DNA from 3 places in the Streptococcus tangpeifui genome. Region 3 is predicted to be linked to each of the others. Evidence: predicted binding sites of a transcription regulator. Region 3 holds the regulator's gene; each other region holds the start of a gene.
What was found. The regulator HrcA, encoded in region 3, represses chaperone genes, less so after heat shock. The targets are predictions, from matches to a motif close to TTAGCACTCNNNNNNNNNGAGTGCTAA.
Positions count from the first base shown of each region.

Region 1: the regulator HrcA is predicted to act here: its motif matches at 5,193-5,219, upstream of groES (co-chaperone GroES).
Region 2: the regulator HrcA is predicted to act here: its motif matches at 7,294-7,320, upstream of ACFSN5_RS07875 (ATP-dependent Clp protease ATP-binding subunit).

Region 1 is NZ_CP172427.1:2,058,222-2,068,820, reverse strand. It holds gene ACFSN5_RS09515 (ABC transporter transmembrane domain-containing protein) at 1-1,031, opposite strand, end outside; gene ACFSN5_RS09510 (hypothetical protein) at 1,077-2,099, opposite strand; gene ACFSN5_RS09505 (hypothetical protein) at 2,092-2,610, opposite strand; gene ACFSN5_RS09500 (hypothetical protein) at 2,638-3,222, opposite strand; gene ACFSN5_RS09495 (TetR/AcrR family transcriptional regulator) at 3,392-3,988, shown strand; gene ACFSN5_RS09490 (Cof-type HAD-IIB family hydrolase) at 4,286-5,077, shown strand; gene groES (co-chaperone GroES) at 5,241-5,525, shown strand; gene groL (chaperonin GroEL) at 5,723-7,348, shown strand; gene ACFSN5_RS09475 (DUF975 family protein) at 7,735-8,433, opposite strand; gene ACFSN5_RS09470 (RluA family pseudouridine synthase) at 8,620-9,492, opposite strand; gene pbp2a (penicillin-binding protein PBP2A) at 9,561-10,599, shown strand, end outside.
Region 2 is NZ_CP172427.1:1,715,928-1,726,526, reverse strand. It holds gene ACFSN5_RS07895 (DivIVA domain-containing protein) at 1-412, shown strand, start outside; gene ileS (isoleucine--tRNA ligase) at 705-3,500, shown strand; gene ACFSN5_RS07885 (DUF1827 family protein) at 3,605-3,907, opposite strand; gene ACFSN5_RS07880 (NUDIX hydrolase) at 3,974-4,426, opposite strand; gene ACFSN5_RS07875 (ATP-dependent Clp protease ATP-binding subunit) at 4,908-7,196, opposite strand; gene argF (ornithine carbamoyltransferase) at 7,416-8,381, shown strand; gene ACFSN5_RS07865 (DUF1797 family protein) at 8,635-8,865, shown strand; gene adhP (alcohol dehydrogenase AdhP) at 9,762-10,599, shown strand, end outside.
Region 3 is NZ_CP172427.1:152,953-163,551, reverse strand. It holds gene ACFSN5_RS00920 (TIGR01440 family protein) at 1-319, opposite strand, end outside; gene ACFSN5_RS00915 (ECF transporter S component) at 327-797, opposite strand; gene ACFSN5_RS00910 (bifunctional hydroxymethylpyrimidine kinase/phosphomethylpyrimidine kinase) at 778-1,548, opposite strand; gene truA (tRNA pseudouridine(38-40) synthase TruA) at 1,538-2,287, opposite strand; gene dnaJ (molecular chaperone DnaJ) at 2,587-3,717, opposite strand; gene dnaK (molecular chaperone DnaK) at 4,410-6,242, opposite strand; gene grpE (nucleotide exchange factor GrpE) at 6,732-7,271, opposite strand; gene hrcA (heat-inducible transcriptional repressor HrcA) at 7,295-8,329, opposite strand; gene ACFSN5_RS00880 (glycoside hydrolase family 73 protein) at 8,492-9,076, opposite strand; gene ACFSN5_RS00875 (M15 family metallopeptidase) at 9,096-9,833, opposite strand; gene ACFSN5_RS00870 (histidine phosphatase family protein) at 9,820-10,521, opposite strand.

The DNA.
Region 1 (10,599 bases), 350 kb from region 3:
ATCAGATTAATACCCCTTAAGATACTACTATTTCCACTATACACCGAAAAATCAGATAACTCTATAGCACTTAAGTTATCAAAATTAACTATATAAGAACTATCTGTTACCTTATTCAAATACAATAATATCCTTGCTTCATAAGTTCTGCTGATTGATAAAACAGCCCACAAATTAATCAGTTGAGTAACAGGACCAAAAATCAAACCACTATAAGAATTAAAAGCTACCAAATCTCCAATAGAAAAAATTCCATTTCCTATAAAATTTACTCCTAATACGAATATCAAAATTGTAGTAGAAGAAACTATTCCTGTAGAAATAATCTCAATAAAATTTTGAAAACCTCGTATTTTTGAATTAATAATGAAATTATTATTAATTACGTTCCAAAAATCAGAACGAATCTTATCGAACATTCTAAATACTCTTATTACTTCTAAATTAGTTGTTATATTTTTTAAAGTGTTAAGCAACTGATCTCTGCTAAATTGTTGCTCAAAACTAAAGGTTTTCAATTTTTTTCCGGCATAAATAATCCACAACACATATGTAGGAATGACTATCAACACTGGCAACGTTAATTGGATATTTAATCTTAAAAGCATTATTAAATACCCCATAAAAAGACCAATACTTGATATAAAAGTCACAACAATATTTTCAATATTAGATACGTAAAGCTCAGAGTCATTAAATATCACAGTAGTTATATTTGAATTATCCGATAATGACTCAATATTGTTCTCTGACAAAATTTGTTTACGTATCTCTAATAAGAATCTTTGGAAAAAGGTAGCAGATAAGATGGAATTTATCCTCCCTACTACAAATTGAAAAAAAAGAACAACAACTATAAGTATAATATAATAATATAAAGAGTTGAACTGCTTTAATATTAAAACTTTATCGATTATCATCTTAGAGATATAAGGAATTGGCAAAGATAACAAATTACCTAATATAATTAGAAAAACAATCAAAGTGAACTGAAACTTATGGTATCTAATGAATTTTCTGAAAATAATCATAGCTAATCCTTAATCAAATATACACCCTTAAAAAGGTAATTAAAATTAATTAAGTATCGAATTATAAATAACCACCTTTTCTAAATATCTAGTCAAAACTTCCTCTTTGACAGATTCGTAATTATCTCTTATAGTTCCTAGCAACTGTTTATTATTATATAAATATGCACAATAAAGACATTTATGAGCGAAAAATGGAGCTTCTTTCCCCATCCACTTAGACGCTGTTTCTACAATTTTTTTAGGTCCATCAACAAAGATCCAAGCTTTTAAAAAGTCTCTATGGTGACTAGATAACACCTTATTCAATTCCACTCTGTCAATTTTACCTAAGTGCAGCTCACTAATATCATTGGAGGTTAACCCACAACAGCCAACTACATCACCACGGGGTTCCAAAGCAACTGTATCAAATATTCCATCACAACCTTCATTATTACCTGATAAGAGTTTTTTGTCGAACTTATAAACTGTATTCGTATGAAAAGAAACCCATATTGTCGGCATGACCTTCAAAAGTTTTGAATATTTTTGACCTTGTATATACTTAGTGTAAAGTGGATGATTTACAAAATCCTCTACTTTAAATTTCTTACTGCTATTGGTTTCAACTGCAATACAAGTCAACATTCCTTGTTCCACACTAGCTATAGCACAATGCAAAACACATTCTACCGGAATAAACTTTTGATGACTATCCCCAGTTGAAAAATTAATTTCATTTAATCCATTATATTTTAATATTTGAATCTTTTCTCTAGCAGATTCTATACTTGTACCCCAAAAGCCATTAGTGACACATCTTGTTAGAAAACCTAAATCATGTGCATATCTAATACTTTTGACTAACAATTTAAAATTAATAAAACACTCGCCACCTGAAAAAACAACAACTTTGATACTCTCAATATGTTTAATCTTGTCCAAAAATGATTTTATTTTACCAAAATTTAAAGAATTTCCTTTCAATCGCGGTGAGCAAGAAAAACAACATTCATCACACTCAGCAACGCATTGATATGTCATTAGTATAGCTGCTGTACGCGGATTAGGTTCTAAATTATTCATTAATTTCTCCTAAATTATTGTATTCTCTAACAATTTCAACAAATTCTTCGATTACACTTCTTAAATATGATATCCCACCAATTTTCAATGCTTTCTTAGAAATTTTAGATAAGAATTTATTATCAATTTTTTTGAAAAACTCTTCACTTTTATCAGGATCAGAAGCTAATACGCCTAATGCAACAGCAACAAGTGTGGCTGCTCCTACTACTGTCGTTACTCCTGCTACTACATTAGCTCCGGCTGCAACCTCATGTAAGGCCACATAGGATACAGTATAGAGCCACCCTTTGCTGTATTCTACAGTAGGCTTTAACGAATACACTTCATCTTTAGACATATCATAATTAAGTCTTTCATTTTCTATAAAATCATAAGGACTTAATAAATCTTGACCAGATAAAACATCTAAAGTCATCACATCTGCAATATTTTCTGGCATATCTAAACTAAATTTAGATTCTTTATCCATATTTCTTAAAGAATCACCAAAAATTCGTTTGTCACTCATAACACATACTCCTTTCAATTATATGAATTAATTGGTTGGTCCGAAAATTAACAATAGGCAAAATATAATTAATATCAGAACAAATGCACTTGCATAAATTATACGCCCTATGGGATGCTTAGGATTTATAGCTATACCAAATTTTCTAACCTCTGAAAATGTCTTAGAGGTTTGAAATCTATTAACTTCAAATTTATATCCTGCTGCTACCATACAGAATATTGAAACACACAATAAACAGGCTAGTAACTTTTGACTTTTTAGGGGAAGACTATTATTAAAGCAAATCATTATAATCATTATTATTAATTCACAAGCAAGAAAAATAAAGAACAAAAATAATGGCATACTGGTTCTTTTATGTTGCTTAACTTTTAAAGATTTGGACTCTCTTTTTTTATGAGTATTCCCAGAATAATTTCCCAGAAATAATAGGATCAGCAGACCCATTATTACTATTAGATTTTCAGTAAAGCTAATCTCAAAATGAATATTAAAGGCGGCTAATGAAATGAATCCTACCACTATTAAGATATTAAGCATTTTTGTCTTCTGTTGCATAACAATATCACCTTCACCTAACCATATAAAAAATCCTTTGATTTCTCTCATAATTATCATAATTTCTAATTAAATATTATTCCTAAAACACCAAACATTCAATAGTGATTTTTTGACAGAGTGTAAAAATATTAATTTGCAAAAAGCCCTTAATTGCTATAAACTTACTGTAATATGATGTTATTTAGTTCACAATATGTAAAAAAATAGGAGTAAACCAATGACAAAAGGAACTCGAGAAAATATCATCAATGCATTTTTTATATTGGCTTCAAAATATCCTGAACGTTCATCTTTCTCTCTTGCTGAAATAGCTAGAGAAGCTGGTATAACTAGACAAACTATCTACAAAAATCACTTTAATAGCTATGAAGAAATTATTGATTATATCCAATTTGCGACAGATAGAAAAATTGATAGTCTATTTTCTGAATTTGATGGTAGCCAAACAATTGATTGTTTTTTATGTTATGTGATAATCCCAGAATTGTATAACAACAAAAGCTGGCTAAGATATCTCTATTCAACTGCGGCTGATCCCAAATGGAGAAAATATCTTCAACAAAAGTATTATAAATGGATACTAAAAGAGCTGACGATCAACTGTCATAATTTTCAATTAGATAATATCTTTATTTCTAAATGGTTAGTTAATAGCGTTTTAGCACTTATCGAGATATGGATATCCGAAGAATTTCCAATTCCCCCAGAAAAATTTTCAAAAGAATTTTTAAATTTGATAAATAGCCCACTTTCCGATTTCTTTTTACGTGAAAACTCTCAACAGAAAAGGTTAACAAATAGAAAAGCTAACTAATTTTTTTACGTTACACAATATTTTTCCATCAACATAACTATAATTCATTACAATAATTTGGTAATGCTACTTCAAACTACGATATTAAGCGGAGACCATTTAATCACTGGATTAATCAATAAATTTTTACAATCAATGGTCCATCAAGATAATATTTTAATTTCCGCCTCCTCTTGACAATACTATATGCTTTTGTTGTACATTTATATAACGGAATGATTATGGCCTTAGAAATCATACGAATACAAGCTTAGAAAATGTTATAATAAAAGTAATTTAGGTCAAGGAGGCTGATTTATGCAAATAATTTTCAGTGATATAGATGGTACTCTTCTTAACCAAGACCATCAGGTAACCCCAGCGACTGCCCGAGCTATCAAGTCTTGTGTAGATAACGGGCTCTATTTTGTGCCAGTGTCTGCTCGAATGCCTGAAGCCATTCGCCCAATTATTGATAACATCGGTATTCTCAGTCCCATTATTGCCTACAATGGTGCCTTGATTCAGGCTCAAGACGGGACAGTTGTCGACAGTAAGACTATAGCCATGTCTGAGATTCGATCAGTCTGCCAGACGGTTGAAAATCTGGGGCAGGATCTGGCTTGGAACATCTATAGTTATAGTGATTGGTACTCATCCCATCAGGGCCATGATTTGGTTCACGATGAAGAAGTGGTGGTTAACTTAGAGTCGCAAGTTGCTGACCTTGATCAGTTGGACAGTCTTAAAGAAGCCCACAAGGTTTTAGTCATGTGTCCACCTAATCGGACCGACCAAGTTTTGCAGGCCCTCAAGCGGGGCTATCCTGATCTATCCATCGCTAAATCTGCTGCTCATCTGATTGAAGTCATGGCAGCAGGAATTGATAAAGGTCAGGCAGTTAAGACCTTAGCTGACTACTATAGAGTTCCTATAAATGAGACTTTGGCTTTTGGCGACAACTATAATGATTTAGAAATGTTGGAAACTGTCGGTTATGGCGTCCTCATGGGCAATGCTCCCAAAGCTCTGAAGAATCGAATTGGCAAGGTTACCTTGGACCACAACCACGATGGCATTGCCAAGGTTCTACAAGAAGAAATTCTCTAAGAGTTCACGCGGAGAATTCTGAGGATGTCTAACTTTTAGCATGCAGAAAAACTTTACCAATTGGTAGAGTTTTTTCTTGACTAATTTTGACCAAATGCTACAATAATAAATGTAATTAGCACTCGAACTGTTGAAGTGCTAAAAAATTAATGGAGGTCAGACAATGTTAAAACCTTTAGGTGATCGTATTGTTGTAAAATTTGAAGAAGTAGAAGAAACCACAGCTAGTGGTTTTGTTTTGGCAGGTAGCTCACATGAAGCTACTAAAACAGCAACTGTTTTAGCCGTTGGGCCAGGCTCTCGGACACTGCATGGAGATTTGATTGCTCCGAGTGTAGCTAAGGACGATAAAGTTCTGGTTGAAAATGGTGCTGGTTTGGATGTTAAGGATGGTGATGATAAAGTTTCCATCGTCCGTGAATCTGATATTTTGGCTATTCTTAGCTAAGAGTAAGGCCGAATCCCATTCAAAATTGTCAGCTTACTAGTATCTAATATAAAAAGAACCTTAGGTCGGTTTTGTTGGAGAAAAAATGCAAAGTTCTAGGTGTTCTTGAACATGGAAACGTGAAGAATTCCGAGGGCTACCTCTCCTAAGGTTACTAATCTAAGCAATATATAAACAAGAAAGACAGGTAATAATAAATGGCAAAAGATATTAAATTTTCAGCAGATGCGCGTTCTGCAATGGTCCGCGGAGTCGATGTTTTGGCTGATACCGTTAAGGTAACGCTTGGCCCTAAAGGCCGTAATGTTGTTTTGGAAAAATCCTTTGGTTCACCTTTGATTACAAATGACGGTGTAACTATCGCTAAGGAAATCGAGTTAGAAGATCATTTTGAAAATATGGGAGCCAAATTGGTTTCAGAAGTTGCTTCAAAAACCAATGATATTGCTGGTGATGGTACAACAACTGCCACCGTTTTAACCCAAGCCATCGTTCGCGAAGGGCTTAAAAATGTAACAGCAGGAGCTAATCCAATCGGTATCCGTCGCGGTATCGAAAGAGCTGTTGCAACAGCTGTTGAAGGTCTAAAAGCTATCGCTCAACCAGTTTCTGGTAAAGAAGCTATTGCGCAAGTTGCCGCTGTATCTTCACGTTCTGAAAAAGTTGGTGAATACATTTCAGAAGCTATGGAAAAAGTTGGCAACGACGGTGTCATCACCATTGAAGAGTCTCGTGGTATGGAGACTGAATTGGACGTTGTTGAAGGGATGCAATTTGACCGTGGTTACCTTTCTCAATACATGGTAACCGATAACGAAAAAATGGTTGCTGATCTTGATAATCCTTACATTTTGATTACCGATAAGAAAATTTCAAATATCCAAGATGTCCTTCCTCTTTTAGAAGAAGTGCTTAAAACTAGCCGTCCTCTTTTAATTATTGCAGACGATGTTGATGGTGAAGCCCTGCCTACTTTGGTTCTTAATAAGATTCGTGGTACCTTTAATGTCGTAGCTGTTAAGGCGCCTGGCTTTGGTGACCGCCGCAAGGCTATGCTGGAAGATATCGCTATTTTAACGGGCGGTACTGTTATTACGGAAGATCTTGGTTTGGAACTTAAAGATGCTAGTATCGCTTCGCTAGGTCAAGCTGCTAAAATCACTATTGATAAGGATTCAACAGTTATCGTTGAAGGAGCTGGCCAAGCTGATGCAATCGCAGAACGGGTCAATGTGATTAAGTCACAATTGGAAACAACAACATCAGATTTTGACCGTGAAAAATTGCAAGAACGTTTGGCAAAATTATCTGGCGGTGTTGCAGTTATCAAGGTTGGTGCTGCGACTGAAACAGAATTAAAAGAAATGAAACTTCGCATTGAAGACGCCCTTAATGCAACCCGCGCTGCCGTTGAAGAAGGCATCGTTGCCGGTGGTGGTACAGCCCTTGTTAATGTCATTGAAAAAGTTGCCTCTCTTGATGTGAAAGGGGATGAAGCAACTGGCCGTAACATTGTTCTGCGTGCGCTTGAAGAACCCGTTCGTCAAATTGCCCGTAATGCTGGCTATGAAGGTTCCGTTATCATCGAAAAACTTAAAGCTAGCGCTGTTGGTACAGGCTTTAATGCAGCCAATGGAAGCTGGGTAGATATGGTTGAAGCAGGAATCATTGATCCTGTCAAAGTTAGTCGTTCAGCCCTGCAAAATGCAGCTTCTGTAGCCAGCCTCATTTTGACAACTGAAGCCGTTGTTGCCGATCATCCAGAAGAAAAAGCTCCAGCTGCCCCAGCAATGGATCCAAGTATGATGGGCGGCATGATGTAATAGAAAAAAATTATCTAAGCAGCAAAGAAGGCTGATAGTTAACGGGAGTGGGATCAACCCAAAAGTTGAAAATTTTGGCTCTCACCATTTCTTAATTTCTAGAGTGACCTGAAACGGTCTCTCTCCAGATCGTTTCACTCCCACCCCTGTGCAAGAGGTTAGGAACACTGGACGAGTTTTGTCCAGCCTCCATCTCTCTTACTAATTCAAAAGAGACAGTGTTATCAGCTGTCTCTTTTTTGTATCGTAAGGTTAATGGCTTTCTAGTTATCAACACTAGCTGAAAGATTAGGCTGGCTTGCTATGATGAAGGAACTATATTCCTCACTAACTTATAAAAACGGAAGGCTCATCTGAACCTTCCGTTTTCAATATGGGAGTAGCTTTTAATCTGCTAAGACAGTCGGATTTTGAGCAATGAGGCAGCGATAGAACTCGGCGCGTGTCGTTAGGATGTAAGGGTAGAGCCAGAGATAGCCGATTCCAAGGGTTAGGGTTGCTAAGAACCACCAACCAAGAAAACTGAGATCAAGGACGAAAAGTTCCCATTTGTGTCCCTTCATCAAATGCTTAGATCTGGTAATTGCTTCAGTAGCGGATAGATTTTTTCCTTGCCGTTTAAGATCATCAACGATATAAATAGACATGGCATAAGAATAAGCTTTGATGATGCCAGGAATAATGAGGAGCAAAGTCCAAAGTAGTGTAAAAATATATTGAAGAATCCAAGTCAGAATGAAGGCCCAAATACGACCTTCCGTAAATCCTGCGAAAACGCTGGTCAGAACATTTTCATCCTTACGGTTGTCACTGAAGTGCAGGAAGCCCAGAATAGTACTAGCAGCAATCAGGCCAAGGACTAGGCCTCCGGTCTGTACCAAGGGTGAAGCATAAAAAGTGAAATGTACATCAGTGATAAGGCCATTATGATGAGTAAGCAATTCCTTTGTGGTTAGGATATCATGGATGCTATTCATTTGAAGACAAATTTGAATAATCCAAACGATGGCAACAACCCCGATAGCCCATTTCCAATTACCAGAAAGCTTTTGTTTGGCTCGGGATTTTAATTCACTGCGTTTCATAATTGTTCTCCTTCGAACGATAATTTTTTGTGGGAAGTAAAGATAGCATAAGTTATTTAGTGTTGTTGTCTAATTGAACTATTCTCTTGCTACAATAAGTGTAATGGATCTTCTGAAATTTGTAAAGCCCTAAATTGAAAAATTCTCCTAAATCGAAATCTGCTGGAAATAAAAAAAGGGCTTGCCTTATTTGGGCAAGCCCTTTTCAAAGCTAGGAGATTGAGCCTTGACGGTGATTGTTTCCCCGCTGAAAGGATGGAGAAAACTGAGTTCATGTGCATGAAGCATGAGCCGTTCAGCAGGGACCTTGCTGTAGAGCGGATCCCCAATAATGGCGTGACCATGGTGGGCAAGATGAACTCGGATTTGGTGGGTGCGACCAGTTTCCAACTGACAGTTGAGCAAAGTGCAGGTTCCTTTAGGACCAATAAATTCCTTTAGCTTACGAATATGGGTGATGGCAGTCTGTCCTTTGGCGGTTACCAGCCGTTTTCGCCGATCGTGGCGATCTCGGCCAATTTTATCACGATAGGTCATGGATTCTTTTGCTAACCTTCCTTGAACAAGAGCCCAGTACTGTCGGGAAATTTTCTTATCTTCCAGCAATCGATTAAGAATAGGCAGGACAAAAGGATTTTTGGCAAAGAGGACTAAACCACTGGTCTCCTTATCCAGCCGATGAACCACATAGCAGGTGTCTCCGACATAAGCTGAAACATGGTTGAGGAGGGCAATTTCATTGGGGTGGTTAGCGTGCGTCTTCATCCCTTCAGGTTTATTGACAATAATCAAATGTTGGTCTTGATAGAGGCAGTCCACCAGTTGAGCTTGCCCCATTGGGAGATTTTTCTTGGGATAATCTTCTTCATCAAAAATCAGACTAATATTGTCTCCGGCTTTAACTTGGCTTTGCCAGTGAATGCTTTGACCATTGACTAAGAGATGCTTCTTGGTCCTAAGAAAATGACGGATTTTTCGCGGGACCAGCCAATGATTTTCCAAGAGATCTTTGACAGTCGTTGGCGGAAAGGAAGTTGGCAGTTGGATGAGAAATTTCATGACTTTGATTTTAACACAAAAGACGTTTTCTCTCTAGGTTTTTGGAAGAAACTTGCTATAATAAGGCTATGAAATTTTTAGAAATGATCAAAAAGGGAGCCAAGAAACTTGGCAGTAAGTTCTTGACTTTGATTTCAAATAAGAAGCAAAATAGGAAACCATCTGTTAAGGCTGGACCATCTGATAAGGATAATGGCCTGTCCATGACTCAAAAACTGGAGTCGGTTCCAGTTCATGAAAGTGACTATCATCGTAGTCGAACCCATCATCAGAGCCGGCTAGATAAGTTAGTTGAGAAGTATCCCAAACTAGCTTTTCTTAAGGTTATTATTCCTGACAAGCAGTCTTGGATTCGTCGATTCTGGCGTCGCTACAATCTCAGCCGAATTTTACTGTTAGGAGTTAGCCTTTTTGTCCTCTTTACAGCAGCCTACCTCTTTTATCTGGCCAAGACGACCAATGTCTCTGACCTTCAGGATGCTCTCAAGTCCTCAACGGTTATTTATGATCGTAAAGGTAAGGAAGCAGGTACCCTCATGGGTAACAAGGGAACCTATGTTGAACTGGATCGGATTTCCGATGACTTAGAAAATGCGGTTATTGCAACGGAAGACCGCAGTTTCTACAAAAACCATGGGATCAACTACAAGCGGTTTTTCTTGGCAGTCTTTACAGCCGGTAGGTTTGGTGGCGGTTCAACTATTACCCAGCAGTTGGCTAAAAATGCTTACCTTAGTCAGGAGCAGACGGTTACGCGGAAGGCCAAAGAATTCTTCTTGGCTGTTGAGCTCAATAAGAAATATTCTAAGAAACAAATCCTGACTATGTACCTCAACAATGCTTACTTTGGTAACGGAGTTTGGGGAGTTGAGGATGCCAGTCAAAAATATTTTGGCACCTCAGCTGCCGATTTAACCATTGATGAAGCTGCAACCTTGGCAGGTATGCTTAAGGGTCCAGAAATTTATAATCCTCTCTACTCAAAAGAGAATGCGACCAACCGCCGTGATACTGTCTTGCAGAATATGGTCAATGCCGGTTTCCTCAAAGAAGCTGATGCTAGATCCTTTAAGGCGGTGAATGTGTCCAGCCGTCTGCAGGACACCT
Region 2 (10,599 bases), 700 kb from region 3:
GAACATGATTAATTCACAAGAGTGGAGTGAACTCTTGCAACCGACTGCCGTTTATCTGCAAAATTCAGACGAGGCCTTTAAAGAAGTTGTTGAAAAAGTTTTGGATGATAACCAAACCCTTACGAGTGCTGGGACAACAACACCGATTGCAGAATCAGAATCTACTGATGATGCAACTCGCCAATTCACTGAATCTGAAATGGCTGAGCTGCAACGCCGTGTCGAAGAAAGCAACCGTATTCTTGAAGAAACACAAAAACTTGATTTGGGTGAAATTTCTGCAGCGATTGATGCAGCAGATAATACGCCTCAAGCCAAACAAGCCCCAACTATTCAAGATACTTCTGAAATGTCAGCTACAGAATTGGCTGGCGGCGAAGCCCAAACCTTTAAATTGAATATTCAAGACTAAGGAATGTCCCTAGTCTGGAGGAAAACGCGAGCAAGTCCTAATATTTCCAGCGAGCAGGTGATGGTGGAAGACCTGCAGTCCCTTAGGAAAAGCTTATCATTTCCTAGTGTTCTAGCTGAATTTATAGTAGGTTAGGAGGGTGACCCCCTTATCGTCACAAGAGAGAAAAGCTAGTTAAATCTAGTTTTTCTGAATTAAGGTGGTACCACGAGCTTTCGTCCTTATGCAGACGAAGGCTTTTTTATATTTTTCTAAGTCATTAGAAAATCTTATCAAAATGGAAGGTGTATTTATGAAATTAAAAGAGACTTTGAATCTTGGGAAAACAGCATTTCCAATGCGGGCTGGTCTGCCCAATAAGGAACCTCAGTGGCAGGCAGCTTGGTTGGAAGCTAATATTTACGGGAAACGCCAAGCCTTAAATGCCAATAAACCGGCTTTCTTCCTGCATGATGGTCCTCCCTATGCCAATGGAAATATCCATGTTGGGCACGCTCTTAACAAGATTTCTAAAGATATTATCATCCGTTCTAAATCTATGATGGGCTATCGCGCTCCTTATAATCCAGGTTGGGATACGCATGGCCTTCCTATCGAGCAGGTTTTAGCTAAGAAGGGCGTAAAACGCAAGGAGTTAGACCGTGCAGAATATCTTAAACTGTGTCGTGATTATGCCCTTTCCCAAGTAGATAAACAGCGTGAAGATTTTAAACGTCTGGGTGTTTCAGCCGATTGGGACAATCCTTATGTAACCTTGACGCCTGACTATGAAGCTGCTCAGATTCGTGTCTTTGGTGCCATGGCTGATAAGGGTTATATTTATCGTGGAGCCAAGCCAGTCTATTGGTCTTGGTCGTCAGAATCTGCTTTAGCTGAAGCTGAAATTGAATACCATGACCTGGTTTCAACTTCTCTTTACTATGCTAATAAGGTTAAGGATGGTAAAGGAGTTCTGGACAATGATACCTATATCGTTGTCTGGACAACCACCCCATTCACCATCACGGCTTCACGTGGGCTGACTGTGGGGGCAGACTTTAGCTATGTGACTGTTCAAGTGTCTGGTCAAGACCGTAAATATGTCGTAGCCGAGGAACTTTTGGATGATTTGGCTGAGCGTTTTGGTTGGTCCGATTTCCATGTTTTGGAGCGTCATACTGGTGCTGAGTTGGAAATGATTACCACCGAACACCCTTGGGACGGTGAGGTTGAAGAATTGGTCATGGTCGGTGACCATGTTACCCTTGATTCTGGTACAGGAATTGTCCATACCGCTCCGGGCTTTGGTGAAGATGACTATAATGTTGGTATCAAATATGGATTAGAAGTCTCTGTAACAGTTGACAGTCGCGGTATCATGACGCAAGAAGCTGGGCCAGATTTCCAAGGTCAATTCTATGATAAGGTCCTGCCAACAGTTCTTGAAAAATTAGGGGATTTACTCCTTGCTCAAGAAGAAATCACCCACTCCTACCCATTTGATTGGCGGACTAAGAAGCCAATCATCTGGCGGGCTGTTCCCCAATGGTTTGCCTCTGTTTCTAATTTCCGCCAAGAAATATTGGATGAAATTGATAAAACAGTATTCTACCCATCATGGGGAAAGACACGTCTCTATAATATGATTCGTGACCGCGGTGATTGGGTCATTTCACGTCAACGGGCCTGGGGTGTGCCGCTTCCAATCTTCTATGCTGAAGACGGTACAGCAATCATGACCAAAGATGTGACAGACCACGTAGCTGACCTCTTTGCGGAACATGGATCAGTCATTTGGTGGGAATGGGATACTAAAGATCTTCTTCCAGAGGGTTACACCCATCCAGGTTCACCAAATGGTAAATTTACCAAAGAAACGGATATTATGGATGTCTGGTTCGACTCAGGCTCATCATGGAATGGCGTCATGAATCAACGAGAAGGTCTAGGTTATCCAGCTGATCTTTATTTGGAAGGATCTGACCAGTATCGTGGTTGGTTTAACTCGTCTTTGATTACCTCTGTTGCTGTTAACGGGCACGCACCATACAAAGCTATCTTATCACAAGGTTTCGTCCTTGACGGTAAAGGTGAAAAAATGTCTAAGTCACTTGGCAATACTATCCTTCCAAGTGATGTTGAAAAGCAATTTGGTGCTGAAATCCTGCGCCTTTGGGTTGCCTCTGTTGATACAAGCAATGATGTCCGTATTTCAATGGATATCTTGAAACAAACCTCAGAAAGCTATCGTAAGATCCGCAATACGCTTCGCTTCTTGGTAGCTAACACATCTGACTTTAATAAAGCTGATGCAGTCGCTTATGAGGAACTTCGCCCGGTTGACCAATATATGATGATTAAGTTCAACCGATTGGTAGCAACTATCCTCGAAGCTTATAATAATTATGACTTTATGAGTGTCTATAAGGCTGTCAATAATTTCTTGACAGTTGACTTATCAGCTTTCTACTTAGATTTTGCTAAAGATGTTGTCTATATTGAGGCAGCGGACAGTCATGTTCGCCACCAGATGCAAACTGTCTTCTATGATATTCTCGTTAAGATTACTAAGCTTCTGACTCCTATTCTTCCTCATACATCTGAAGAAATTTGGTCTTATCTTGATCAAGAAGCTGAGGACTTTGTTCAATTAGCTGAGATGCCAGAAGCTCAAACCTTCGTAGATCAAGAGCAAGTTCTTGAAAGATGGGAAGCCTTTATGGCCCTTCGTACCCAAGCACAAAAAGCTCTGGAAGAAGCGCGCAATGACAAGTTAATTGGTAAGTCCTTAGAAGCTCATCTCATAATTTATGCAGATCAAGAAACCAGAGAGCTCTTGGATAGCCTTCAAAGTGATATCGCTCAACTTCTAATTGTCTCACAATTAACAGTGACTGACCAAGCAGCACCAGCTGATGCTGTCAGCTTTGACGGTATAGCCTTTAGTGTTGAACATGCAGCTGGAGCAGTTTGTGATCGTTGCCGCCGCACAGATGAAACCACTAAGGAACGTTCTTATGGCGTAACCATCTGTGACCACTGTGCAGAAATTGTCGAAAGCAATTTCCCAGAAGCTGTCGCCCAAGGTTTTGAAGTGAAAGCAAAATAAAAGGCCACTATAGACTATTAAAAAAGGTTTTACAATCTTACTAGGTTGTAAAGCCTTTTTATATCTAATATTTAGAGTAAAAAAGCCACTCATTTAAGTGACTTTTAGTTTGTGGTTGGAATTGAAATTTCAATCAACTTTTCTGTATGACTCGATTTGATTTGATCGGGAATAATGATATCCGGATTAATTTTGCGCTTGAAGAAAAACTCACGAATTTTCTCAATTTCTTCATCTTTGATAGCCCGATGGCGGTTAGAAATCAGGAGTTCATAGTGACCGGGTGCTTTGGAAAAAACAACATCGCTGTTGCCAGCAGAATAAACTTCAACTAATTCAGCATCAGTATTACGCAGCTGATTACGAACAAGTGACGGGTGGCTGCTCGTGGTATTGATTAGTCTCATCGAAGACCTCCTTATCGACTTTGCATAGTAACATTATAGCACGATTTTTTGAAAATAGCGGCTCGCTTATAAGGTTCTATGAGATTTTTTCCACTCTTCAATGCCCCATTTATGACTGCCTCGTTTGAGCTTGCTAATAGCTTCTTCGACTGGGAACCAAGCCAGATGGTTGAAGTCTTCTAAGGGCTTGCCAACAGTTGTATAGCCAGTAACTTCATAGATATAAGCAGGATTGTAAAAGTAGGTATCGCGGTGACTGGAATAGAAATATTCATCAGCCTGGCCATAGTACTGCCCAACCTGTGCCGTAAAGCCCAGCTCTTCAATCAATTCTCGTCCCAAGGCAGTTAGCTTGTCTTCATCAGACTCAATCTCACCGCCCGGCAGGAACCAGGCTCCATTGGGGGCTTGGACCAGGATGATTTCTGTCTGATTCTGATTGGGGATGACAGCATAGACCCCATAGCGGGCAACATAGTTTTTTCCAGCCTCTTTTTGGCCAAAAGTAGGAGTGGACATGGGAATTCCTCATCTTTAGATTTTCTGAGTTTATTATAACATAAGAGAGTCAGATGCTTGCTCATATTTGCCGAAAAACTTGTTAAAAGGAGTCCTTATAAGAGATGCAGAACTGCTCTCTTATTCTCAAGATAAGGATGTTCAATAACTGCTGTGGCAACCATTTAATACTACATAAATAGAATGAATAATAAATAAAAAGGAATGGGATCAATCCAAAAATTGAAAATTTTGGATTGTATTCCCACCCCGCAAGTTGACTAGGTTTTCCGTTTTGGCACAAGGCCAAAACGGAAAAATCAGTTACAGTGGTTCATTGCTGCTAAAGTACCTCAGAAACTGGGTAAGACTAGGTTGGCATGGCCAACAAGTCTTACTCTCACCACTGCACCTAGACAATAAAAATAAGGCTGAGAACTTTTGTCTCAGCCTCACCCTATACAGTTGGCTGTTTTTTGCCCAGCCCTCTAAGGTATTTTACTTAGTCTGTAGAAGAACTTTCTTCCTTACTGGCGATGTTTGCCTCAGCTTTTTTAGCAGCCTTAATGCTAATCTTACCATTTGAGGCCATGACAGCTTTAAAGTTCTTTTCACTTGGATTTTCCAAATAAAAGTCAGTGATCGCATCTTCAATATACTCTTGAATCGTTCGACGCAAAGGCCTTGCTCCCATCTTAGGATCATAACCCAGATCAACTAATTTTTCTTTAACTTTATCCGTTACATCAAGGTGGAGATCATTGCTGGACAGACGCTGATTGACATCGTCTAGCATCAGGTCAACGATATGAAGCAGATTTTCCTTACTCAAGGCCTTGAATTCAATAATACCATCAAAACGGTTCATGAATTCTGGACTGAAGAAGTTACTGAGTTCGCCAAGGACAGAGTTGGTCCGACCTTCACGGGCCGCTCCAAAACCAACAGAAGCTTCTGCTTTACCAGTACCAGCATTAGAGGTCATGATAATAATGGTATCCTTGAAGCTAACAGTCCGGCCTTGACCATCTGTCAGACGACCATCATCCAAGACTTGCAGGAACATGTGCATAACATCAGGATGAGCCTTTTCAACTTCATCTAGGAGGATGAGGGAGTAAGGATTGCGACGAACCTTTTCGGTTAATTGCCCAGCTTCTTCATAGCCAACATATCCTGGAGGGGCACCGACCAATTTGGACACAGCGTGTTTTTCCATGTATTCCGACATATCAAAGCGAATCATGCTGTCGGCTGAACCGAAGAGCTCAATAGCCAATTGTTTAGACAGTTCTGTCTTACCAACACCGGTAGGTCCGACAAAGAGGAAGCTACCGATTGGCCGATTGGGAGCACCCAAACCAACACGATTTCGACGGATGGCCTTAGCAATCTTATCAACAGCATCGTCTTGACCGATAACGTGAGCCTTGAGGTCACTAGCTAGATTAACCAGTTGAGACTGCTCTTTTTCTTTGAGATTACCTACTGGAATATTGGTTTTTTCTTCAACAATGGCTTCAATATGTTTTTCGGTGATGACAGGAATATCTTGCTCATCCAGCTGTTGGGACTGCATTTCCTTATATTTAGCGATTTGATCGCGGAAGTAAGCTGCTTTTTCAAAATCTTCTTCACGAGTGGCTTGGGCCTTGAGATTCTCAGCTTCCACCAACCTTTTGTCAATTTCTTTAGGATCAACAAAATTAAGAGTCAAGTTCATCTTTGAGCCAGCTTCATCCAAAAGATCGATAGCTTTATCCGGCAAGAAACGGTCTTGGATATAACGGTTAGAGAGGACGGCAGCAGCTTCAATAGCGTCATCGGTGTATTTAACATGGTGATAGTCTTGATATTTTGGCTGAATACCACGCAAAATAGTGATAGTTTCTTCCACAGAAGGCTCATCTACCTTGACAGGCTGCATTCGTCGTTCCAGAGCGGCATCTTTTTCGATGATACGATATTCATTGAGGGTAGTTGCTCCAACCAGTTGCAGATCACCGCGAGCTAGGGCTGGCTTTAAGATATTACCAGCATCCATGCTGCCATCTGTTGTACCACCAGCACCTACGATTTCATGGATTTCGTCAATGAAAAGAATAACATCTTGCCGCTGGCGAATTTCTTCCATTAGCTTTTGCATGCGCTCTTCAAATTGACCTCGGATACCAGTTCCTTGAACCAAGCTGACCACATCCAAGCGGATAACCTGCTTGCTCTGCAATTTTTGTGGCACATTACCATCAACGATCTTTTGCGCTAGGCCTTCAACAACAGCGGTTTTACCAACACCAGGTTCACCAATTAGGACAGGATTATTCTTGGTCCGCCGGTTGAGGATTTCAATGACGCGGACAATTTCCTGATCGCGGCCGATGACAGGATCGATATCGCCACGACGGGCCATATCAGTAATATTGATACCAAACTCCTCCAAGATACCTTCGGGTTGCTGAGGCTGAGCCTGAGAACGACGTCCCCTATTAGCTCCACCATTATTGCCTCCACGGTTACCACCATCGCGTCCTGCCTGTGTTTGTGGGGAATTAGGCAAGTCTGGGTTAAAAGCCCTGAAGTTGTTTAAATCGCCAAAGAAATCATCAAAGAAAGAATCCATGGATTGATTCTGTGGATTTTGGCTAGTTAAATTACTGTTGAGAATATTTTCTGGATCAGCTTTCATAATTCGGTAGCAGTTTTGACAGAGATCAATCTGCTTTTGCTGACCATTAACGTTTGCATAGAGATGTATGCTCGCATCGTTGAGCTTACAATTTTGACATAACATAGTAAACCTCCGATCTTGACCTATAGTCAATATTGGTCAAAGTCTATGCTGTTATTATAACATTCAAACTATAGAAAGCAAGCAAAAAGATTGAATTTTAGCAGACAAATCTCAAGAGTGCTAAAAACAAAAGCTAAATGAATAAAATACAGATATTCCTTGACAAATAGCTGAATTATTGTAAAATTATTGTATAAAAATACAAGAAAGAGAAAATATATGGCTAAATCATTTTTAAAAGAGATAGATTTTACTAAAGAAGAGCTGCTGGAACTGATTGAATCAGCTGCTAAATTTAAGAAGCTTAAGAAACAAAAGCAGGTTCACAGATACTTGGAAGGACTCAACATCGCCCTAATCTTTGAGAAAACGTCAACCCGGACACGTTCCGCCTTCACAGTAGCCGGTCAAGATTTAGGAATGAATGTAACCTATTTAGGAGCAGGTGAAACCCAGTTAGGCAAGAAAGAGTCGGTGACTGATACGGCCAAGGTCTTGGGCTCCATGTTTGACGGTATCGAATATCGGGGCTTTAAACAGGATGATGTCGAAACCTTGGCTAAATATTCTGGCGTACCTGTTTGGAATGGCTTGACTGATACCTGGCATCCAACCCAGATGATTGCAGACTTTCTAACCCTTAAGGAGCATTTTGGAAGCTTGGAAGGTCTGAGTATCGCTTATATCGGAGATGGCCGCAACAATATGGCTAATTCTCTCCTAGTCACCTCTGCCATCCTTGGTGTTAACTGCACCATTATTGCTCCTGAGAGTCTGCAGCCGGATCAAGCGATTGTCGATCTGGCCAAACAGCACAATACTGGAGCCAAACTGCTGATAACTGACGATCCAGCAGCTGTTAAGGGTGTAGATATGATTTACACTGATGTTTGGGTTTCTATGGGAGAAGATATAGATTTTAAGGATAGAATCGATTTGCTTCTGCCCTACCAAGTTAATCAGAAACTCCTAGATATGACGCAAAATCCAGAAACCATCGTCATGCACTGCCTACCTGCCTTTCATGATCTCAATACAAGCATTGGTCAGGAAGTCTACGATAAATATGGTTACAGCGAGTTAGAAATCACCGACCAGATTTTTCAAAAATTTAGCCCAATCATTTTCCAAGAGGCTGAGAACCGCCTGCATGCCATCAAGGCCATTATCTACCAATCTTATTAATAGGAAAGAATTGATCCTTAAAACCTTGTGTATGGTTCTGCTTTACAGAGAATAAGTGAATTTCAGTTTAATATAAAGGATAATACTGGCAAAACAGGGCAAATTTGGCTATTTTAGGGTTTCCACCTATCCCATTCTCCTAGTTTATGGTAAAATGAAATTGATTAAAAGATTAATGGAGCAAGGAGCAAAAGTAGTAGCTGGAGATATTTAGATTTCCAAGCTCCTTGTATCTTAGCTAAGGAGAATTTACATGGAATCACATTTGGTGAGAATCATTGATCGTCTCAATTTGATGACGACAGATGGGAGTAATCTGAAACGAAATTTTGAACGTGACGGTGTTGTTGTTGCGGAAGTTTCTTTTGCGAACGATCCTGAAAATGGTCCTGTTTTCACGTTGCGTGATGTCAAGGCACGTGAGACTTACACCTTCGATAGCATTGACCTAATCGCTATGGAAATCTATGACCTGCTTTATTAAGATAATCATAGAAAAATCGGGCTTTTTAGTCCGATTTTTTTATGGCTTCCAGCCAGTTTTTCTCAGAGAGAAAAACAAGAAAACCACCAGCTAGGCTGGTGGCAGATAAGGCTTTTAGTTTCCATTTATTTTTAGTCCGAGAGTGGGGCTCAATCAGTAAATTGTGATAATATCGCGATTTTGATTTTCCCCGTTCTCTATTTTAGGGCTCAGATCTCTGCCACATTCTTGTTTTTAGGTGGCAGGCTTTGGCAGTCTATCCCCAGACTACCAAAGTCCACTGGAGTATTTCAATCCCACCTAGGTACAGTTGATCTTGGTTTTCTCAAACAGTCTCCCAGACTGTTTGACCTATCACTTGCACAGTACTTAAACCAGTTACAGAAAGCCAATCAGCAGTGGTTCATTGGTGCTAAAGCACCTCATGAACTTGAACTGTGCAGAGATGAGACTTCTTGGCGTATCCAACAAGTCCTACTCCCAACAACTGCATCGATCTGGTAAATCTAGAACAATGTTAACGAGTCTGGACTTTTGCCCCAGACGCAAATAAACCGCCTATTTAAAGGAGAATCATAATTAGATGTTCATCAAGAAATAATAACAGGCAAATTTAAGTGGTTATCCTTATCTAAAACTATTGTGGACTTGGAGGTATCTTAGCTAATGGTAGATTTGAAGTTTTAGCAATGGCTGTTTTGTATGATTAATGATACAAGAAAAACCAATCTTTACGAGAAATTTTAGTACCTAGATCTCTTGTTTTAGATGAAATTTGGAGCAGTATGATTCTGTTCCTCTGCTGATTTACAGAAAATACTTGACAGTATTGTGAAATAATGTACAATATTCCTGTAATCGATTACAAAAAATAATTATATATAGGAGGAAGTGATATGAAAGCAGTTGTTGTAAACCAAGCATCAAATGGTGTTGAGGTAGTGGATCATGCTTTACCGACGGTTGAATATGGAGAGGCACTTGTGAAAGTTGAGTACTGTGGTGTTTGTCATACCGACTTGCATGTTGCTCATGGAGATTTTGGTCAAGTGCCTGGACGTATTCTTGGTCACGAAGGTATTGGTATCGTCCAAGAAATTGGCGAAGGTGTTGAATCGTTAAGAGTCGGTGATCGTGTCTCTATTGCATGGTTCTTCGAAGGATGCGGCCATTGTGAATACTGTACAACAGGTCGCGAAACCCTCTGTCGTTCTGTTAAAAATGCTGGCTATAACGTGGATGGCGGTATGAGTGAATATGCAGTTGTTACTGCTGACTACGCTGTCAAAGTGCCTGAAGCTTTAGATCCTGCTCAAGCCTCATCGATTACCTGTGCAGGTGTAACTACTTACAAAGCTATTAAAGAAGCAGGAGCAGCTCCTGGTAAATGGATTTGTATCTTTGGGGCTGGTGGTCTTGGCAACTTAGCGGTTCAATATGCTAAAAAAGTTTTCAATGCGCAAGTTGTCGCTGTAGATATCAACCAAGATAAGCTCAATCTGGCTAAAGAATCTGGCGCAGATATTATTGTCAATGGCAAAGAAGTTGACGATGTTGCTGCCTATATTCAAGAGAAAACAGGTGGTTGTCACGGGGTAGTGGTAACCGCAGTTTCAAAAGTTGCCTTTAACCAAGCTATTGATAGTGTCCGTGCGGGCGGTACAGTAGTGGCTGTTGGCCTTCCATCAGAATATATGGAACTTTCTATTGTAAAAACTGTTCTTGATGGCATTC
Region 3 (10,599 bases):
CTCCTGCATGAAGACTAGGAAGGACATTGACAATTTCTAAGTCCTTGCTTTCTGCAACTGCTTCTTCTATGACCAAAGCTCGATTGAGATGCTCGCAGCCCTGAACAGCTAGGTGGACACCTTTGGCCTTGGTTTCTTCCAGAATGGTTTTAACAATAACTTGGCCAACCTCTAAGCTAGATTTTTTCCCAATCAGCCCCCCGACTACCTCGCTGGAAGATAAGCCTAAGACAAAAATTTGTCCTTTTTTAATAGCCGAACGTTCCAAAATATCTCTGATAATGTTTCGCGTTTCCTTTTCCAAAACCTGCAAATCCATAACATCCTCACTTTCTCGGAAACACCTTGTCAAAGGCTCTATAAAAACTAGCTCCAAGAGCCAAGCCCAAGGTATTCTGACAAAAATTTCCCCAGATACTAGCCAGGGCTGCTCCCCAGCCAAAACCTAAAATTAGGGTCGCCAGAATATAGATAGTAATCATAATAAGACCGGCTAGTATGACCCCGAGAGCGCGGCGAGACCCCTTCCAGCCTGCAAAATAGCCTTGCATCCCATGAGCAATGAGGCTGAAAATCATATACTGGGGATACCCTAAAAGAAAATCTAAAAGGAAAGCCGACAAACCGCCAACGATAGCTCCCGAACGGCTGCCCAAGTAGAATGCCGTGAAAAAAATCCCCGTATCAATCAAGGTCAAAAATCCTGTCGGAGTAGGAATAGTGATAAAACCAAGCGCCAAACTGAGGGCTGTTAAAATAGCTAATAAGGTTAATTGACTAGTCTTTTTGCTTCCCATAAGCTTGTACCACCCCATAATCATCTGAATGTAAAATCGCTTGATAAACAAAGGACTTAGCTGTTTTAACCGCCTCGAGGGGTTCTTTCTCCAAAACCAACTGGCTGGCAATACCAGAAGCAAAAGTGCAACCAGCCCCAACATTGTTCTTCTCAGACAAAGGCCCGCTCAATACTTCCAGTCTTTCTCCATCATAGAAAATATCCAAAGCACAGTCCGCTCCTAAGCGGTTGCCGCCTTTGATAACAACAGCCTTAGCACCCAAGGCATACAATTTTTTAGCTGCCACTTTCATATCTTCAAGTTCTTTGATGGAGAGGCCTGTGAGAATTTCTGCTTCTGCTAAATTTGGTGTTACAATAGATACATCAGGCAAAAATTTCAAAAGCTCATCTCTCAGAGCACTGACGGCCACATCGTGCTTTTCCTTACAAACTAAAACAGGATCCAGAACAATGGGAAGACCGACCTGCGACCTGACAAAAGATAGGGCAGCCTCAGCAATTTCAGCATTAGGCAAAAGACCTAGTTTAATCCCAGCAAAATCAACCTTTTGCAGACTATTCAGCTGGGCTTGAAAGACCTTTGGATCTGTCGCAAAGACCTGAAAACCATTGTTTGTCATAGCTGTTAGACAGGTCACCGCCAAGAATCCCCGAAGACCATTGAGGGTATAGGTCGTCAAGTCAGCATAAAGCCCACCACCACTATAAATATCATTTCCCGAAATAGCTAAAATGTTAGTCATCATAGATAATCTCCTTCAAATAAAGGCCATTGCCTGCTGCTGTCGGACCTGCTAGATTTCTATCCTTGGTCGCCAAGATTGTCTTAATCTGGCTGACCGACATGCGTCCATTGCCAATTTTCAAAAGGGTCCCTACCATATTGCGCACCTGTTTATAAAGGAAACCATTGCCTGAAAAGGTAAAAATCAAAAAGCCGGTTTTGCTGTCCCGCTCGACCTTAGCCTCAGTAATAGTACGAACCTTATTTTGTACCGAACTCCCAGAAGCTGTAAAGCCGGTAAAGTCATGGGTACCAATCAAATCAGCCATCGCTTCCTGCATAGCCCCTAGATCCACTGCATAGGGAAAAGGAGTGGCATAGGCCCGCATCATGGGATTCTTAGGCCGACCAGTATCCACTAGAAATTCATAGGTCTTGCTGTGAGGAGTGTAGCGGGCGTGAAAATCATCCGAAACCTGCTGAACACTAACGACATCAATATCCTCAGGCGATTGAGTATCCAGACCAAAGCGTAATTTCTCCTCATCACGGACTTGAGATAAATCAAAATGAATAACTTGACCATAGGCATGAACACCGCTGTCAGTCCGACCAGCTCCATGTACTTTGACTGGTCTTCCACTATTTAACCGCTCTAAGGTTTTTTCTAATTCTTCTTGGACCGAACGCTCCTTAGTCTGGCGTTGAAAGCCAGCAAAAAGAGTCCCATCGTAGGAAATAACTGCCTTATATCTTACCATGGCCCTATTTTAACACGATAAGTTAGGCTTGCCTAGGGAAAAGGAGAGAAACTGTCCCCAGACAGATTTAAGCTGAGACAGTCAACTAGCACAGCTATTTATAGTAATTGTATTAAACCCACGGCAGATTTAAACTGTTTGATGTAAATCAGAGCAACTCCTTTAACAGAATCCTAAAACGCGAAATTGGGGCGTTTTATCTGGATTACCTTGCTTTGTTCTATTTTTTCAATCCACTATAAAAGTTCTCTTTCCATAAAAAAGAGCAGACCTATAAAATCTACTCTTTCATCATAAGTTTATTCACCATCAAAGGCATCTTTGACCTTATCAAAGAATCCCTTTTTCTTAGGCTGAATACTGCCTTCACCACTGGCTGCTGCCAAGGCAAGCAAGGCCTCTTTTTGCCCATCATTAAGCTTAGTCGGGGTGACAACATTAATCGTCACATGCTGATCTCCCTGACCACCGCCACGCAAGCGAGGAGCTCCCTTGCCTCTGAGACGGAAAGTTTTACCTGTTTGAGTTCCTTCGGGAATCGTCATCTCAACATCGCCGTGGACAGTTGGCACTTCTACAGTATCACCCAGAGCGGCCTGAGCAAAGCTAATATTGAGCGTGTAGTAGATGGTTGAACCATCCCGCTCAAATTGCTTACTTGGTAAAACATTGATAATAACGAAGAGATCACCATAAGGACCGCCATTAAAACCAGCTTCACCCTGACCTTGCAAACGGATTTGTTGGCCCGTTTCGACACCAGCAGGAACTTTAACAGAAACCTTATGAGATTTCTTTTCATGACCAGTACCTTGACAAGTGCTACATGGCTCCTTGATTTCCTTACCGGTACCGTGACAGACATCACAGGTAACCTGACGGCGCATCATACCAAGAGGTGTCTGAGTGTCAACATTAATAACCCCTTGACCATGACAGCGACTGCAGGTCACTGGGCTGGTTCCAGGCTTAGCTCCTGAACCATGACAGGTGTGACATTCCGCTTCGCGGTTATAGGTAACATCCTTCTCAGCCCCAAAAATTGCTTCTTCAAATTTCAGGTTCAAACGATATTGCAGATCATCACCTTGACGCGGTGCATTGGGATTACGACTGCTTCCGCCACCGCCAAAGAAGCTAGAAAAAATATCTTCGAAGCCACCAAAGCCTGCACTGTCAAAGCCGCTGAAACCACCGCCAAAACCTGCATTGGCACCATCAGGTCCATACTGATCATAAGCAGCCCGTTTTTGCTCATCGCCTAAAGTTTCATAAGCCTCTTGAATATCCTTATATTTTTGCTCAGCACCTGGATCCTTGTTGATGTCAGGATGGTATTTCTTGGACATTTTCCGATAGGCTTTTTTGATTTCGTCCTGACTGGCGTTCTTTGACACCCCCAGACGATCGTAATATTCTTGATTGTTCATATTTAAGATACCAACCCCGTAAAAAGTAAAGTGAAAATAGTAAATCGGCTGAAAATGCTTATTTTCTAGACGATCTATCCCTTTTACACAACTTTTAGGGCGGGTTCAATTCCTTTCTATAAAGGTTTTTCTGTGGACAAACTCCTAAGAGATCCCCAAAAATAGAAAGCCGTCCGACAATACTTGTATCCTAGGAAAATCTATATTTTTGGCACAATCCCTAGCCCGTGCTCAGTTACGAACACTCTTACTTTCTATATGTTTAAAAGGTTATTTTTGATCATTTTCTGATGTAGTGCGACTGGATCGCTTATTTTTGAACCCAAAGGTTTCAAAAATCCCCTCATAACAAGCTAAAGCTACTGTTACTCTCACCACGGCAAAAATTATCAGCTGTGCAGTCTTCGACCGCTTTTGTTGCTGACGCTATTACCCAAAAACAGAGGCTGGTTTGCAACCTCTGCAGTTGGTTTTATAGTACAATTGCTATCTCGCTTTCACATCTCCAAGCTCAGAATAAAACAGTCCAGTGAACCACTGCTTATTTCTAGCTTCTGGCTCGCAGGCTAAAACAATCCCCCGAATCTGCCTTGCTCTCGAATTTCTAAGCTCGAGATAAAACAGTCCTTCGAACCTGAACCCTTCGCTTCTAGTTTCTAAGCTCAGGGGCTAAAAACCTTCCCCGAAGGTTTTTACTTCTCAGTAAACTCACCATCTACGACGTCATCGTCACCTTTATCTGATGATCCAGCATCAGCTGCGCCTTCAGTTCCACCAGCGGCTTGTTGAGCTGCGGCAGCTTGTTCGTACATTTTAACAGCTAAGGCTTGGGCTTTTTCGTTAAGGGTTTCCAGCTTAGCTTTCATATCGTCCAAGTTGTTGTCTTCTTGAGCTTTCTTAAGATCATCAAGAGCTGATTGAGCAGCATCACGTTCAGTGTCAAAGCCTTTACCTTCGGTTTCTTTGATAGTCTTTTCTGTTGCAAAGATAGCTTGGTCAACTTCATTTTTGAGGTCAACTTCTTCTTTACGCTTAGCATCAGCATCAGCATTAGCTTCCGCATCTTTCATCATACGTTCAATTTCTTCTTCAGAAAGACCGTCATTTGACTTGATAACGATGTGTTGTTCTTTTTGCGTACCGAGGTCTTTAGCCTTAACAGATACGATACCGTTCTTGTCAATATCAAATGTTACTTCGATTTGTGGCACACCACGAGGAGCAGCTGGAATATCTGTCAATTGGAAGCGTCCCAAAGTCTTGTTGTCCGCTGCCATTGGGCGTTCACCTTGAAGAACGTGGATATCAACGGCCGGTTGGTTATCTGCCGCAGTTGAGAAGACTTGTGATTTAGAGGTTGGGATAGTTGTGTTGCGGTCAATCAACTTCGTGAAGACACCGCCCATGGTTTCGATACCAAGTGACAATGGGGTCACATCAAGAAGTACGACGTCTTTGACATCACCAGTGATAACACCACCTTGAATAGCAGCACCCATAGCTACGACTTCATCAGGGTTCACAGATTTGTTTGGTTCTTTACCTGTTTCAGCTTTAACCGCTTCAACAACTGCTGGGATACGCGTTGAGCCACCAACCAAGATAACTTCATCAATTTCTGACAGGCTCAAATCAGCATCAGACAAAGCTTGACGAACAGGGGTCTTGGTACGTTCAACCAGATCGCGAGTCAAATCATCAAATTTAGCACGTGTTAATGAGACTTCCAAGTGGAGCGGTCCAGCATCACCGGCAGTGATGAAAGGCAGGCTGATTTGTGTTTGGGTGACACCTGACAAGTCCTTCTTAGCTTTTTCAGCAGCATCTTTCAAACGTTGCAGAGCCATCTTGTCAGTTGACAGGTCAATGCCGTTTTCTTTCTTGAATTCATCAACCAAGTAGTCAATAATCTTTTGGTCGAAATCGTCACCACCTAGTTTATTATCACCAGCAGTAGCCAATACATCGAAGACACCATCGCCCAATTCAAGGATAGAGACATCAAAAGTACCACCACCAAGGTCAAACACTAAGATTTTTTCATCTTTATCTTGTTTATCAAGACCATAAGCAAGAGCTGCTGCGGTTGGTTCGTTGACGATACGTTCGACTTCAAGACCCGCGATTTTACCAGCATCTTTCGTTGCCTGACGTTGGGCATCGTTGAAGTAAGCAGGGACTGTAATAACAGCTTTTTCAACTTTTTCACCAAGATAATCTTCAGCATAACCCTTAATGTATTGCAGAATCATTGCTGAAATTTCTTGAGGAGTATATTCTTTACCATTAGCAGAAACTTTTTCAGAAGTCCCCATCTTAGATTTAATAGAGATAACCGTATCTGGGTTAGTCACCGCTTGACGTTTAGCCGCATCACCGACAATGATTTCTCCGTTTTTAAATGAGACAACAGAAGGAGTTGTACGATTACCTTCTGGGTTAGCGATAATTTTACTTTCAGTTCCTTCAAGAACGGCAACTGCTGAGTTTGTTGTTCCTAAGTCAATACCAATAATTTTAGACATAGTATAAGATACCAAGAACGTTGAAATAGTCCGGTGGACTTTTCAATCGGGAGAGGGAGGAAGCATCGCTTTCTTCCTCTAGCGACTGACAACAACGTTCAATTCCTTTCATTTTCCTCTTTTTTAATTATAAGTTTTTTTGATATTTTTCTTAAGTGGTGGGGACGCTAGCAAACCTTCGGTTTCATGGCTAATTTTTGAGCCTAAAGTCTCAAAAATCCCCTGTCAGATAACCCGACTTGTTATCTGACTATCACCACGGCGAAAAATATCGCTTTGGGCAAGCCTTTGGCTTGCTTCTTTCTTTGTTGCGAGTAGTTTACTGTCATTTCGGACAAGTTTATTTTTATTAGCTATCATCATTGCATAGTTACAACGTGAGATAGCAAAATCGATACCATTTTGCTATCGAGCTAGTAAGGAGTCTAGGCAATCCGCCATAGTGGTTGCCGTATAATGGTGAGGCGTTTTAATGCCCATCATTATTGACTAGTTATATACCACCACCATGGCTGGCCGAAGCAGGCGATCATGCAGTTTGTAGCCCTTTTGGAAAACTTCTGCAATGCTGTCTGCTGGGTGCTCATCATCAGCCGGTAAGGTTTGAACAGCCATGTGAAGGTTGTGATCAAAGCTTTCGACTGTTACTTCTTCCACGCCTTCTTCTTTGAGAGCTTGGATCAGGCTTTCTTGTACCATTTCCAAGCCTTTCTTCACATCATCACTCAAGCCTTCAACCGCCAAAGCACGCTCTAAGTTATCCAGGCTAGGTAAAATTGCCTTAGCGAGATCCTGTGAACGATACTTTTGCAGCTGCTGACGCTCTTCATTGGCACGTCGCTGAATATTTTGCATCTCCGCGTGAGCCCGTAAGAATTTATTTTCAAAATCCTCAGCTTTCTCTAAAGCTGCTTCCAATTCTGTTTTTTCAGTAGTTTCCTCAGGGGCCGCTTCTGTTTGCAACTTGTCTTCCGTTTCAGAAGCCTGAGTCTCTTCGGTCACTTCCTCTTTTTTAATATCTTCTGACATAATGCCTCCTTCATTAAATGTTATTAATTGACTTCATAATGATTGCTACTAAGGTAACGATAGAAATCAGCTGATTTCATAGTCAAAACTCGACTGACAATTCCTAATAGACTGAATGCTCGTTGGTAATCAATCGTCACGGGTCCAAATAGACTTAAACTGCCGAAACCTCGGTAAGGAATGAGAAATTTATAGGACAGCTGTGTTAAAGAAATCAAACCGGCTTGGTTCTCATCTGCCAGACGAATGGCATAAGGTTTATCTTCTTGAAGCAACTGACGAATTTCCAAAGCTAATTCTTGGGTCTTGTCAAAGAAACGGTAGATCTGATCATCAGAAAACTTGAGGAGATTCTCCTTGCCAGCTAAAAACGGCTTTTCAACAAACATTTCCTTAAAAATATGCTCAAATAATTCTAAGACATTGTCTGTTGTCTTAAAATAGCGCTGAACAATCTGCGGAATCTCGGTTCGAATCCGATAATGGATCTCCATGACTGTTTGTCCCAAAAACCGCTCACGCACTAAACCGCTTAAAGTAACTAAGTCTTCATCAAGAAAATTCTTAGGAATAGCAAACTGACTGGTGACCGTATTGGAATCATCAAAGGTCATGACAGCTAGAGCATCGTGATGACTGAGCTTGACAATATCAAAAGCACTCAAGCGTTGATTGCTTGGTTCAACATCTAAAGCAACTGCTGTGCACCCTGTCAACTCTGCTAAAAGATCGCTGGCCTTTTGCAACAAATCTTCCAGTTTAAAAAATTCAAAATCAAAACCTTTGATAACTTGATAAGCATCAGCTTCATCAATCCTCTCAAAATTTAAGAGATGACTAACATAATACTGAAAACCTTGACGACTTGGCAAGCGACCACTAGATGTGTGCGCCTTTTCCAAGAGGCCAATTTTTTCTAAGGCAGCCATATCATTACGGATGGTGGCACTACTAGAAGCAATATAATTTTGTAAAACCTTGGATCCGACAGGTTCGTGTGTCTGCGTGAACAGCTCAACCACAATGGATAAAATGTCATTTTGCCGCTGGGTAATCATCACGGACCTCCAATCCAAAAGTTTATTAGCACTCTTAAACTAAGTCTGCTAATTTATGTTTCTATTATACCGCTCTAAAACCAACTGTCAAGAGAAAAGCACAAAAAATTAGCACTCTTTTTTAAAGAGTGCTAATTCGGCTGTCCTTATAAAAAATAAATGCTAACTATCATACTGAGTAAGATTTTTTTCCCGAATAATCGTAATAAGCTTATTAGCATAGTCAGGATCTGCATTGACTCCTGCTTTTTGCAGAGCCTGAGCTGCCGTAACATACTCTTCAGTTGTGGCTAGGATAGTGTAAAGCTGCTTTCCCCACATACCCGAAGAGATAGCTTCAAGATAAGCCGTCAAACTATCCTGCCAGTTGGTATAAATAGCATAAGGTTGTTTAACCGTCTGCCACTGACCGTTTTCATAAGACTGAGTGGTTAAAACAATCTTAGCCTGCCCAGGCTGAGCTAAGGTACCTGTGAAATTATGATAGCGCACAGCCAGTAAGTTAGAGCCATAATTGGATGACTGAGCCGCCTGAGCAATAATTATAGAAGCTTTAACGCCATAGGCTTTTGATAACTTCTGGGCTACCGGAGCAACCTCTTTAATGAAGGAAGCTTCTGTATAAGAAGTGCTAACCTTAGTATTGGCAGCCTTTGTTTTCATGTTAAACAGGAGAGGCAGAAGAATAAGGGCTAAAACAAGCCCAAAAACGATCATGAAAGGCCGAAACTTGAGCCTTGATTGCATATTATTCCATCCTCCTATCCTAATTCTTCAATAAGGCCACATACTCTTCCAAGCTCAGATTATGCTCGGTCATATATTTGGCTGACTCCTTACCAACATAGCGGAAATGCCAGTCCTCATAATCAACCCCAGTCGAATTGCTCTTCCCCTTTTCAAAACGAAGAACAAAGCCATAATCCGGCGCAATCTTTTTCAGTTGCTCTACAACGCTAGGGTCGCTTTCGTTGAGGCTGTCAACCGTACTCATATCAATTGCTAATCCTGTTTGGTGCTCACTAGCTCCGGCTGGCTGGGAATAGGTTTTAACCTTTTCCTCAGCTTGGTCTTGACTCAAACTAGGGTCGCTAGCCATCTCCTGCTTAACATAGGAGTCAAAGAGTTCCTGTTGATATTCGACACTGCGGTAACCTGAAATCAGATGCTCACTGCTATCAATCTTTTGTGCAGCTGCCAAAAATTCTTTGACCTTGTCCGCAATCCGCGAATCCACTTTGATATTATCAATAACCGTCAAATCAGGATTAAGTTCCTTAGTAATCTTGTCACGATTAACCACAATTAACTGCCAATCATCTGCTGAAACATCAGGCAGATCCGAGCTCAATTCAACTTTCTTAGTTTTTTTGACCTTAGCCAACTGACTGGCTCCTGTTTGATTTGACCGAGAGGCCAATTTATCATGCAGGAAGGCAAAACTAAAAATGACGACTAATCCTAAAATAACAACGATAAAAAAGTTGCGACTAGACTTTTTCATGGTTCTCCTTTGCTAAAATTTCTCGACCTTTTTGTCGATAAGTCATGTCTCCGATCGCTTCAATATGGAATGTACCAGACTCATAAGTTACCTGACAGACGCTACCGTTATCGAGAGCTAAACTCCTTGGAAGACTGGAATCAATCAAGCCCATTAAAGTACCAATAGTCATCCCGTGACTGACCACGATCGCATCACCACCACCTCGGCTCTCAACTTCTTTAGCAATGTCAGTAAAACCAGATAGAATTCGATCTCGCAGAATTTCCCAAGGTTCAGCCCAACCAGCTGTATCAACTGCTAGAATAGCATCAGCCATATCTTGGTAGGTCATTTCTTCAACTGGCTTATCGAAAACCCTTGGCACGACCCCGTTAAAGAGTTCCGCATCATAACCACCGTCAAGGCTGCCGAAGCACCATTCACGAATTCGCTTATCTCGCTTATAAGGAATGTCACTCTGCCCCATTTCTCGTAAAATAATTTCCATAGTCTGCAAGGTCCGACCGCTATCACTAGAATAGGCAGCAACAAAATTTAGACCTGCTGCCTTTAAGCCTAGGCCAAGTTCCTGAATCCCCCGCTCACCTTCTTTAGTCAGTGGCGTATCAGACCAACCTTGAGCCCGCCCAATAGTGTTAAACATAGTTTTACCATGGCGGGCAATAAATAAGCGTGTTTTTGTCATAAGGCCCTTCTCCTTGATTTTCTTTCTATTATAACAAATTTAAGGAAATAAAAATAGCTGATAAATAAGACGCTAATG